Regions from separate parts of the Lysinibacillus sp. OL1 genome, predicted to be linked through region 2. Evidence: riboswitches for the same ligand, from Rfam matches in the RefSeq annotation. Region 2 holds a riboswitch; the other holds the start of a gene.
The links. A riboswitch is a leader RNA that binds a small molecule or an ion and turns the genes downstream of it on or off. The one in region 2 is predicted to bind thiamine pyrophosphate.
Positions count from the first base shown of each region.

Region 1: another riboswitch for thiamine pyrophosphate. It lies ahead of thiT (energy-coupled thiamine transporter ThiT); the one in region 2 lies ahead of thiC (phosphomethylpyrimidine synthase ThiC).

Region 1 is NZ_SJDS01000012.1:47,545-52,725, forward strand. It holds gene EW028_RS19105 (polyphosphate kinase 2 family protein) at 1-64, opposite strand, end outside; gene EW028_RS19110 (hypothetical protein) at 264-977, shown strand; gene map (type I methionyl aminopeptidase) at 1,006-1,761, opposite strand; gene thiT (energy-coupled thiamine transporter ThiT) at 1,924-2,484, opposite strand; TPP riboswitch at 2,619-2,726, opposite strand; gene EW028_RS19125 (magnetosome magnetite crystal formation protein family) at 2,852-3,175, shown strand; gene EW028_RS25920 (hypothetical protein) at 3,231-3,353, shown strand; gene EW028_RS19130 (AAA family ATPase) at 3,394-5,181, opposite strand, start outside.
Region 2 is NZ_SJDS01000014.1:102,042-107,222, forward strand. It holds gene EW028_RS20730 (methyl-accepting chemotaxis protein) at 1-1,900, shown strand, start outside; gene EW028_RS20735 (AEC family transporter) at 2,011-2,940, shown strand; TPP riboswitch at 3,001-3,115, shown strand; gene thiC (phosphomethylpyrimidine synthase ThiC) at 3,255-5,033, shown strand; gene EW028_RS20745 (catalase) at 5,157-5,181, opposite strand, start outside.

The DNA of each region.
Region 1 (5,181 bases), on a different contig from region 2:
TCTTTTTATACATCTTTTTGTCTAGTTCAACAGTTAGATCTAGATTTTTTAAATTTTGGGTCATGAAACTTCACTCCTTTTATTTGACTATTCTTATTGTACTAAAGAAATATGTGGATGCCTATCAGACATGGTAAATTGTAGGTATTAATAGTAAAACAACACGATACATTGTTGGAAATTTCCGTTATAATAAAAAAAGTGACAGTACTATACTTATTTGTCTTTTCCCTATACAATCTAACACGAAGGGAGAGGAAAACATGCCTCGGTTTATCATGATGACAATCTCTTATCTTGTCTCAATCATCCTAACCTTTTCATCCTTTTTCGTGAACATCAACGGTCAATCTTCGCTAGAAATCGCTAATCGTTTTTCTGTTGTATTTGCACCAGTTAGTGTAAGTCATGTAATTTGGATTATCATTTATTTTTTACTCGGTTATTGGTTAGTTATGAACATGAAAAAGACAACTTTGAAACAGTCTGCGCTTTTTAGCTGCATAAATATATTACAAGCATTGACGATATATGTCTGGCACCATGAGTTATTTATTGTTTCTCTTGGCATTACATTACTCTTAGTCTTGTATTTATTTATGTTGTATAATACGTACCCTCTTCAGGACAAATCCTTGTTTGGTCGTATTCCTTTCTCTGTTTATTTAGCATGGATGACATTTATTTTTATCACAAATACAAGCTTTACGTTAACGGCTTATGGTTGGAACGGCTTTGGTCTTAGCACACCTCTTTGGGCAGTGATTTTACTTACTTTAGGTGGAGCCATTGCGCTACATATCCGTTTCCATCACTTTGATGTTATGTATCCAAGTGTTTTTATTTGGGCTTATATTGGAATCGCCATACATAATGGTTTTGATGAGCTACTTGTCACTACAGCCGCTTTATTTTTATGTGGTGTTCTCTTTGTTGGCATTTTATTTATTAAAAAAAATCCTGCTAACCAAAAATAATTTGGTTAGCAGGATTTTTCATTACATCTTATTCTTCGTCTAATGACGTTAAGATAATTGGTTTATCTTTTGTTACAATGACTGAATGTTCGATTTGAGCTACAAGTGATTTATCAGGTGTCACGAATGTCCAACCATCACCTGCTTCTACGATATGCTCTGCCTTTGCTGAGATAAATGGCTCAACCGCAAGGACCATACCTTCTTTCATAATAGTAGCATCCCATGCATCGTAATAATTTAAAATATGGTTTGGTTCATCATGTAAAGATTGACCTAAGCCATGACCTGTTAAATTCATAATAACAGTTAACCCATTAGCATTTGCCTCGCGTTCAACAGCTTTACCAATTTGATTTAATTTAGATCCAGCCTTTACCTTTGTCATTGCTCGATCAAAGGCACTTTTAGCAACACGGCAAAGCTTTTCTTTGTCCTCATAGCCATCACCCACAACAAATGAAATACCTGTGTCAGCAAAATAGCCATTTAAAGAGCCAGAAACATCAATATTTACGATATCTCCTTCTTGAATAACACGCTTTCCTGGAATACCGTGTGCTACTTCTTCATTGACACTAATACATGTATACCCTGGAAAATCATATTCTCCCTTTGGTCCTGAAATCGCGCCTGCCTCTGCAAACATGCGACCAGCAATTTCATCAAGCTCAAGTGTTGTAACACCTGGTTTTGTTGCAGCTTTCATTGCTTCGCGAATTTCAGCACAAATGCGTCCTATTTTTTTAAAAGCTTCAATCTCTTCTTGCGTTTTTACAATCATGTATAACGTCCCTTTCATCTAATATCTATTCTTTAATATAACATAACTTTTTATGCGTATAACGATAAACGCTTTAAATATTGTATGCTTTCCTACTTTGCAAAGTGCTAAAAGAGTTATTCACGACAAAAAAGTCCCTCCACTCATGTGAAGGGACTAGCATTAAAATTTTCTTTGCATTAATTGTGGAGCGGCTGTGAATAAAAGAACACCAACGACAGCCGTTAAAATGGTTGCTGGTAGCATATATGTACCATTGTAGATGATGGAATAGATCCATGCATTTTGGTCACCCGCATATTCGGCAAAAAATACAGCACCAGCAATTGTATGTGCTGTGTATCGTAAGAAGCCTGCGAAAACGGTACCTATGATTATATAAAGTGCCATTTTTGTTTTGTTCATATGTTTAGCAGCGTCTAATACTGGTCCACGTACAACCGCCGCTAATCCTACAACAGTAAAAGCAACGCCATAATCTAGTAATCCTTGTAGCCAGTGCACAATCGTAGCACCAAACATGGTTTGCATTACACCTACGAGTAATCCAGTTGTTAGCCCAGCTACTAAGCCCCAGCGAAATGCTATTAACATAATTGGTACCATAACAAGACTAACTGAGCCGCCTTGTGCCCATACTTTAAAGGAAACCTGATCCAGTACGAGACCAATCGCTGCAAAAATCGCAATCTCCACAAGCATTAATAGTCTTTTTTTGTCCATACATATTCTCTCCTTTGTTCCGATGTAGGATACAAGAGCAGGAATAGAAAAGCGCTGATATGTCTCTTTCTGACACCTTTTTTCCTTTAAGGACGAAAAAACGATGTCAGGACAGAGCCTCACATCGTACAAGTGTCGGTTTCTATCCACATCCCTACGCAAGCGTTAACTTACAGGTTCGAAGAGTCAAGGCATTACGTGCCCAGTCTCAGCTGACATCATCAGCTCCCCTTGTGGTCGTTACATCTGAATTTATTTGAACACTCTCATTGTACGCAAAGGATTAAAGGATTACAACCTTCCATACATCATTTTTTTGAAACTTTGCTGTTTTTCATGCGTAAATATTTAAAAAGGAGGTACAACTATGGAGAATCAAAAAATTTTAGCTGCCTTTAGTTATCTTAGTATTTTCTTCGCCCCTTTTATCGTTCCATTAATTGTATATTTTGTAACAAAAGACAGTGATGTAAAAAGCCATTCGATTCGTGCACTTGTCTCTCATTTAATACCTTTTGTTTTTGGCATTCTATTCTTTATTGTCTTTGTTTTTTCTACATTTAGTTTAGATCCAACCTCCAATAACAAGACGGTGATGATTATTTGGTTTGCTTCATTCGCCATCTATGCTCTCGTCTCACTAGGTATTGTGATTTGGAATATAATTCAGGCTGTTCGTGTTATCCGTTAATGTTTTATTTTTAAGTGAAACAGGTAGTAGTAATTGTAAAAGGAGCTGTTTTGGGATGAAAGTATCAAACGTTGTAAAAACCGCCGTTAAGTTAGCACCTATTGTTATTCCTATCGTAAAAAAAGTAATGGCTGCAAAAAAGGGCACAACGCCTACAACCACCACTCGAAAAAAATAAAATGAAGGCGTATTCCTTTTAGAGGAAATACGCCTTCGTTTTATTTCACTTCAAAATGGGTTTGACTATGGCCATTCAATGTTTTTTCTACATGTAAAACTGCTGGCATTGCAGATTTCAATTCAGGTACATGCGAAATAACGCCAATCATACGACCCGAATCCTGCAAATCAATTAATGTATCGATTGCTTTATTTAGTGATTCCTCATCGAGCGAGCCAAAGCCCTCATCAATAAACATCGTTTCAATATGAATATTACCTTGGTAGCTTTGAATCACATCTGCCATCCCCAATGCAAGGCTCAACGAAGCATTAAATTTTTCGCCACCTGATAAAGTTTTGACATCTCGTAATTGATCTGTATAAGCATCATAAACATCAAGACCAAGGCCACTTTGCTTCGCATGCTTTTCTAATCTATCTGAACGTCTAAGCTCAAATTGACCGTTTGATAAATGATACAGACGTATATTGGCAGCTTCTGTAATTTGATCTAAGTAGTTAATTTGTATATAACGCTCAAAGGATAGCTTTTTCGAGTTTTGTCCATTTAATAATCCATAGAGCTCCTTTACTCGCCCTGCTTCTTGTTCAAGTAAATGAAGCTCTTTCGCTATTTCTTCCACCTTTTCACTAAAGCCTTGGCATGCTTGTATAAAGCCATTGATCTGTTGTAAACGTTTAAATGCTTCCTCATAGGAAACTCGATGCTGTTCTACTCTTGCTTCCATCGCCTCTAAATCTTGCTTCTCTTTTCCTTGAAGGTATGTAGCCCCTTCGGTAATCTGAATTTGCAACGTGTGTACTTGTAAAGCATAGTCGCTACATGCTTTTCGAAGTGCATCCAATTGTATGGCACTCCGTTTAGCAGTTGCATAAGCCTCATAGCTTTCGAAACCTATTTCTTGCATATCTGCTGAAAATTGCTGAAGCTTTTCATTCATTTTAAGCTGTAATTCCTCAAAGGACTGTTTGGCAATTTCTACTGTTAGTGTTGCATTGCTAGCTGCTTCCTTTGCTACATGCAAATTTTCTTGACTCACTTGCCAACTTTTTTGAAGCCCTTCTTTCTGTTTACTAACTTCATTAAGTTGTTGCTTTAATTGCTGTAAAGTTGGTAAATTAGGGGGCATCTGCTTAAGTTGTTCGTCTACAACCGCTTGTAATTTTGTCCATTCTTTTATCTTCTCTGCTAAATATTGCTCTAGCTTCATATGCTTATTTCGTAGCTGCTCTATTCGATCATGCTGATGCTTTATTTTTAATCGCACATCAGCTAATTGATGTTGAATAATTTTTAATGCTGCAATCTCTTGTTCCACTTCATGTAAAGTAGCGATGATCTGTGGTTGGTCTTCTTGTTTAATATGCTGCGCCTCAAGTTGTTGCCATGTATCTTGAAGAAGCTGCTGCGCTGATGCTAAAAATGCCTCTTTCTCTAAATACTTACGCTCGTCTGATGATGCCTTCGCTCTTAATGCTTCCACTTGAGCAAGCTCAATAATTTCCAGTTGCTCATTGTGTGCTTTCTGATGTGTCATACTACCACAAACAGGACAGGGTTCTCCTTCCTTCAGCTGTTCTGCTAAAATACTAGCTTGACTCGTCAGCCATCGTTGCTGCAAAAGTTGAAGAGCCTCTTTACTTTCTTGATAGAGACTTTCTGAAGCAACTACATCCTGCTTAGCTAACTCTACGACATGTTTATATTTCTCTGCTTGCTTGATTAAAGCAACCTGTTCCCGTAGTTTCGGTAATTGTTCTAAATAGCTTTCATAGGGTTCAACCTGTTTTTCATAGCCTTCTACTGATTGAGAAAAATGCTG
Region 2 (5,181 bases):
ATTACAAACAACAAAGCGTATCATAGAAAGCATGGAGAAGAATAATACGTTGTCTACCAAAAGTGTCATAGACATAATGGAAAAAAATTTAGCTAGCAATAATGACATTCTTGGAGTAGGAGCAATATTTGAGCAAGAATCTATTATTTTAGAACCAACTGAGGCTTCTTTAGTAGATAGTAAAAATCGCTTTATCCCTTATTTAAGTAAGAACGGAAATGATATCTCGACTGCTCTAATCGAAGGTATTGATGATAAGAGTATTTCTGAATGGTATTGGGTACCAAAAGAAGAGAGACGTGCAGTTTTGACAGAGCCCTATGATTATAATGTAAACGGACAATCCGTATTAATGACAACGATTTCGGTGCCATTGATCAATGCTTCCGGATCATTTTTCGGTGTATTGACAGCCGATGTATCAATAGATTTTTTAAATGATTTAACAAAATCGAATGCCCCAGAGGGCGGTTATGCGGCAATTATTACGAATAAAGGTGTGCTAACAGCTAACAGTTTTGGTGATGAGCTAGTTGGGCGCAATATGCAAGAGGATCCTACTTGGACAAGTATTAGTAAGACAATGGAAAATGGTGAACTAACAAGTATGTACGTTGACTCTAATCAACTGAAGGAAAAGGCCTATAATGTTTTTGCTCCAATGATTTTAGAGGGTATTGACGAAACATGGACTGTTCAAGTCGTGTTAGCTGAATCAAAGATTCTAGAAACATATAATCATGTATTTGTATTTACGATTATTGCTTCCATTATTATGGTGGTTTTGATGACAGCTGCAAGTGTGTTATTCATCTATAAACAACTAAAACCACTTAAATTTTTACGTGCATCGATTGAAACTGCAGCCGAAGGGGATTTAACACAAAAGGTAGAAGAGCGATATATTAAGCCTGATGAAATTGGTGCAGTGGCTGTGGCTTATAATAATATGTTAGATAAAACCAATAGTGCGATTCAAACTGTACTAAATTCCACGAGGTTATTGAACCAATCTTCTAATCAGGTAAATGAGGCATTTAATGAGGTAGTTGCTTCTAGTCAAGAGGTTTCTGTAGCTATCAACGAGATTGCACAAGGAGCCTCGAAGCAATCAGAGGATACAGAAGAAACAAATTATCGAATGATGGATTTATCAGATCAGATTGATGCGATTACGGCTCTATCTAATGAAATGGATGAGCTATCTCATAAAACAGGTGTAACAACAGAAAAAGGATTGCATGAGGTTGAAAGTTTAAGAGAGCGTAATATGGAGACAAATGAAATGAATGGGCGTATTCAGCAGCAAATGGAATCATTAGCTTTCAATATTGCCAATATTAATCAGATTATTGCTTCGATCCAAAGTATTACCGAGCAGACTAATCTGCTAGCTTTAAATGCAAGTATCGAGGCTGCACGTGCTGGTGAACATGGTAAAGGATTTGCTGTAGTTGCAGAGGAAGTTAGAAAGCTAGCAGAACAATCTAAGAATGAAACAGAAATTATTAAGAGTACAGTAGAAAGCATTCTTGAAAATTCTCAGCAGACGGTTGCTGTGATTGCATCTAATGCAGATTTAATGCAATCTCAAAATGAGTCCGTACAAAGCACGCAACTAGCATTTAAAGATAGCAGTGACTTGTCAGGTTCAATTGCAAATTCTATTAGTGAATTAATGAATAAACTATCTAGCATGTTAGAGCATAAAAATCAAGCAATCATGGCTATCCAAAGTATTTCGGCTATTTCAGAGCAAACAGCAGCCTCTGCGGAACAAGTAAGTGCTTCTGCAATGGATCAACAAGTAGAATTACAAAAAGTAGCTGAGTCTATTCAAAATATGAACGATATTTCAAACGAGCTACAAGAAGTTGTAAACCGATTTAAGCTTGCTTAAAAAGAAAGGCTGCCTTCAATATAGAGGCAGTCTTCTTTATGGTGAAAGCCAGAGAAATTGACCTAGAAGGAATTCAACACTACTATTCACACTGGAAGGGGGACATTGAAATGATGTATCTCGGAATGATTTTCTTTCAAATTGTTGTACCTATTTTAGTGTTACTTGTAATAGGCGCTATACTACAAAAGAAATTTCGCTTTAATTTAAAAGCATTGTCTCAGCTTATCACATATTGCTTTATGCCAGCAGCTGTTTTTATAAATTTATATGAAACACATGTGGAGTTATCTGTACTGGCAGAGGTCGGATTATTTATTGTACTTTTTATCGGTAGTCAAATGTTGCTCAGTCATTTTATGGCAAAAGGGTTAGGTTTACCTAGAACAGAGGCAGCTGTCTTTAAAAATAGTGTGGTGCTTATTAACTCGGGCAATTACGGTATTCCAGTGGCTCAAATGATATTTGCCACGCAACCTATTGGGGTAGCCATTCAGGTCATGCTCGTAATCTTTCAAAATATGACTACGTATACATATGGTTTATACAATTTAATTTCTTCTACAAAGTCAGGTATGACAATCATTAAGGATTTTTTTAAAATGCCTATTATTCATGCGCTGATTATAGGTGCAGCTATGAATTATTTTGATATTGGTATTCCACAGTTTATCAAAATACCAGTAGAACATGTGGCAGATGGATTTATTGCTGTGGCCTTAATTACATTAGGCGCGCAATTATCACAACTAGAGATGAAATCAATGTTTAATAAAACCGTCTTTATCAGCTGTTTTACGCGATTAATTATTGGACCTTCTGTTGCATTAGCCATTATTTATATATTGGGATTAGATGGAGTCGTCGCACAATCACTGTTTATAGCTAGTGCCTTTCCAACATCTCGTAATAGTTCTAGTCTAGCATTGGAATATGATGTAGAATCAGCAACAGCCGCGCAAGCTGTTTTATTTTCAACCATTGTAAGCTGTATAACTGTAACCATTGTGATCTATTTTGCGGAAATATTATTTACCTAGTAAGATAAAAAATAACTTCCATCTCTTAGTATTATCTGCTACACTAGCATCAAACTAAATAGTATTAACTAGGGGAGTCTGATGAGTCAGGCTGAGAGGGAAACGCTACGAAGTTTCTTGACCCTTTGGACCTGATCTGGCTCATACCAGCGTGGGAAAGTTAAGAAGCTATTGCAGAGTATGCAATCAATAGACCTTTACATTCGTGGCCGGATCCAAATAATTATTTTGGATTCGGCCTTTATTTTTTGGATTGTTGGGTGAGCTAGATTCGGTCCTTGTATCAAAATATATTTAAGGGAGAGAAGTAGCTCATGTCAGCAATAAGTGAAAAGAATATTACCATTATGTCTAGCTTTGAAGGAAGCAAAAAAGTATATGTGGAAGGATCACGCCCAGATATTCTAGTACCTATGCGAGAAATTGCATTAAGTCCGACAACAGGCAGCTTTGGAAATGAAGAAAATGCTCCTATTCGAGTATATGATACAAGTGGGCCCTATACAGATCCAGCCTACCAAGTAGATATTACGAAAGGTTTACCTGCCTTACGAAATGCATGGATTCAAGAGCGAGGGGATGTAGAAGCATATGAGGGACGCTCCATTAAACCTGAGGATAATGGCTTTCGTCATGTTGATGACCCGCGTATTCAAGAAAATGTCTTTCCTGAGTTGGCGAGAAAGCCTTTGCGTGCTAAAAAAGGTAAAAATGTGACACAGCTTCACTATGCACGAAAGGGAATTATAACCCCTGAAATGGAGTTTGTAGCGATTCGTGAAAATATGGATCCTGAATTTGTACGTTCAGAAATTGCAGCTGGGCGTGCTATAATGCCTTCTAATATTAATCACCCTGAGGCAGAGCCAATGATTATTGGGCGTAATTTTCATGTAAAGATCAATGCGAATATCGGGAATTCTGCTGTATCTTCTTCCATTGCAGAAGAAGTTGAGAAAATGACCTGGGCAACTCGATGGGGCGCAGATAATATTATGGATTTATCGACTGGTAAACATATTCATACAACGAGAGAATGGATTATTCGAAATGCTGCAGTGCCAGTGGGAACAGTGCCAATTTATCAGGCTTTAGAAAAGGTAAATGGTGTAGCAGAGGATTTAACGTGGGAGGTTTATCGTGATACTCTCATTGAACAAGCTGAGCAGGGTGTGGATTATTTCACTATTCATGCAGGTGTCCTTTTACGCTATGTACCGCTTACAGCAAATCGTGTAACAGGCATTGTATCACGAGGGGGCTCTATCATGGCTCAGTGGTGTTTATATCATCATCAAGAGAACTTCCTGTATACACACTTTGAGGAAATCTGTGAAATTATGAAAGCCTATGATGTTGCTTTTTCCTTAGGTGATGGTTTACGCCCAGGCTCAATTGCAGATGCCAATGATGAGGCACAATTTGCAGAGCTTGAAACACTAGGTGAGCTAACACAAATTGCTTGGCAGCATGATGTTCAGGTGATGGTTGAAGGACCAGGTCATGTACCAATGCATCTGATTAAAGAAAATATGGACAAGCAATTAGAGGTTTGTAAGGAAGCGCCCTTCTATACATTAGGACCACTCACAACAGATATTGCTCCAGGTTATGACCACATTACATCAGCCATTGGGGCAGCCATGATTGGCTGGTTTGGTACAGCGATGCTTTGTTATGTGACACCGAAAGAGCATCTTGGTTTACCGAATCGCGAGGACGTTCGTGTGGGCGTTATCACTTATAAAATTGCTGCACATGCTGCTGATTTAGCAAAAGGTCATCCAGGTGCACAACAACGAGACGATGCGCTGTCTAAAGCGCGCTTTGAGTTCCGTTGGCGTGATCAATTCAATCTGTCACTAGATCCCGAGCGTGCAGTGGAATATCATGATGAGACACTGCCAGCAGAGGGAGCAAAAACAGCACACTTTTGTTCTATGTGCGGGCCTAAATTCTGTAGCATGAGAATTTCACAGGATATTCGTAATTATGCGAAAGATAAGGATTTGAATACGACTGAAGCGATCCATCAAGGTATGAAAGAAAAGGCTGAGGAGTTTAAAAAAGCAGGCAGTCAAATTTATCAATAATGAAAGAAAAGGCTTATGTCAGAAAAATAGACATAGGCCTTTTCTTAATCAAAAAACTCCATGTGAATAGTGGATTCACATGGAGTAAAAGTTGGATTTGGATATCAATAATAACGTGGAATATTAAACGTTTGTTGGTTGTTTTACA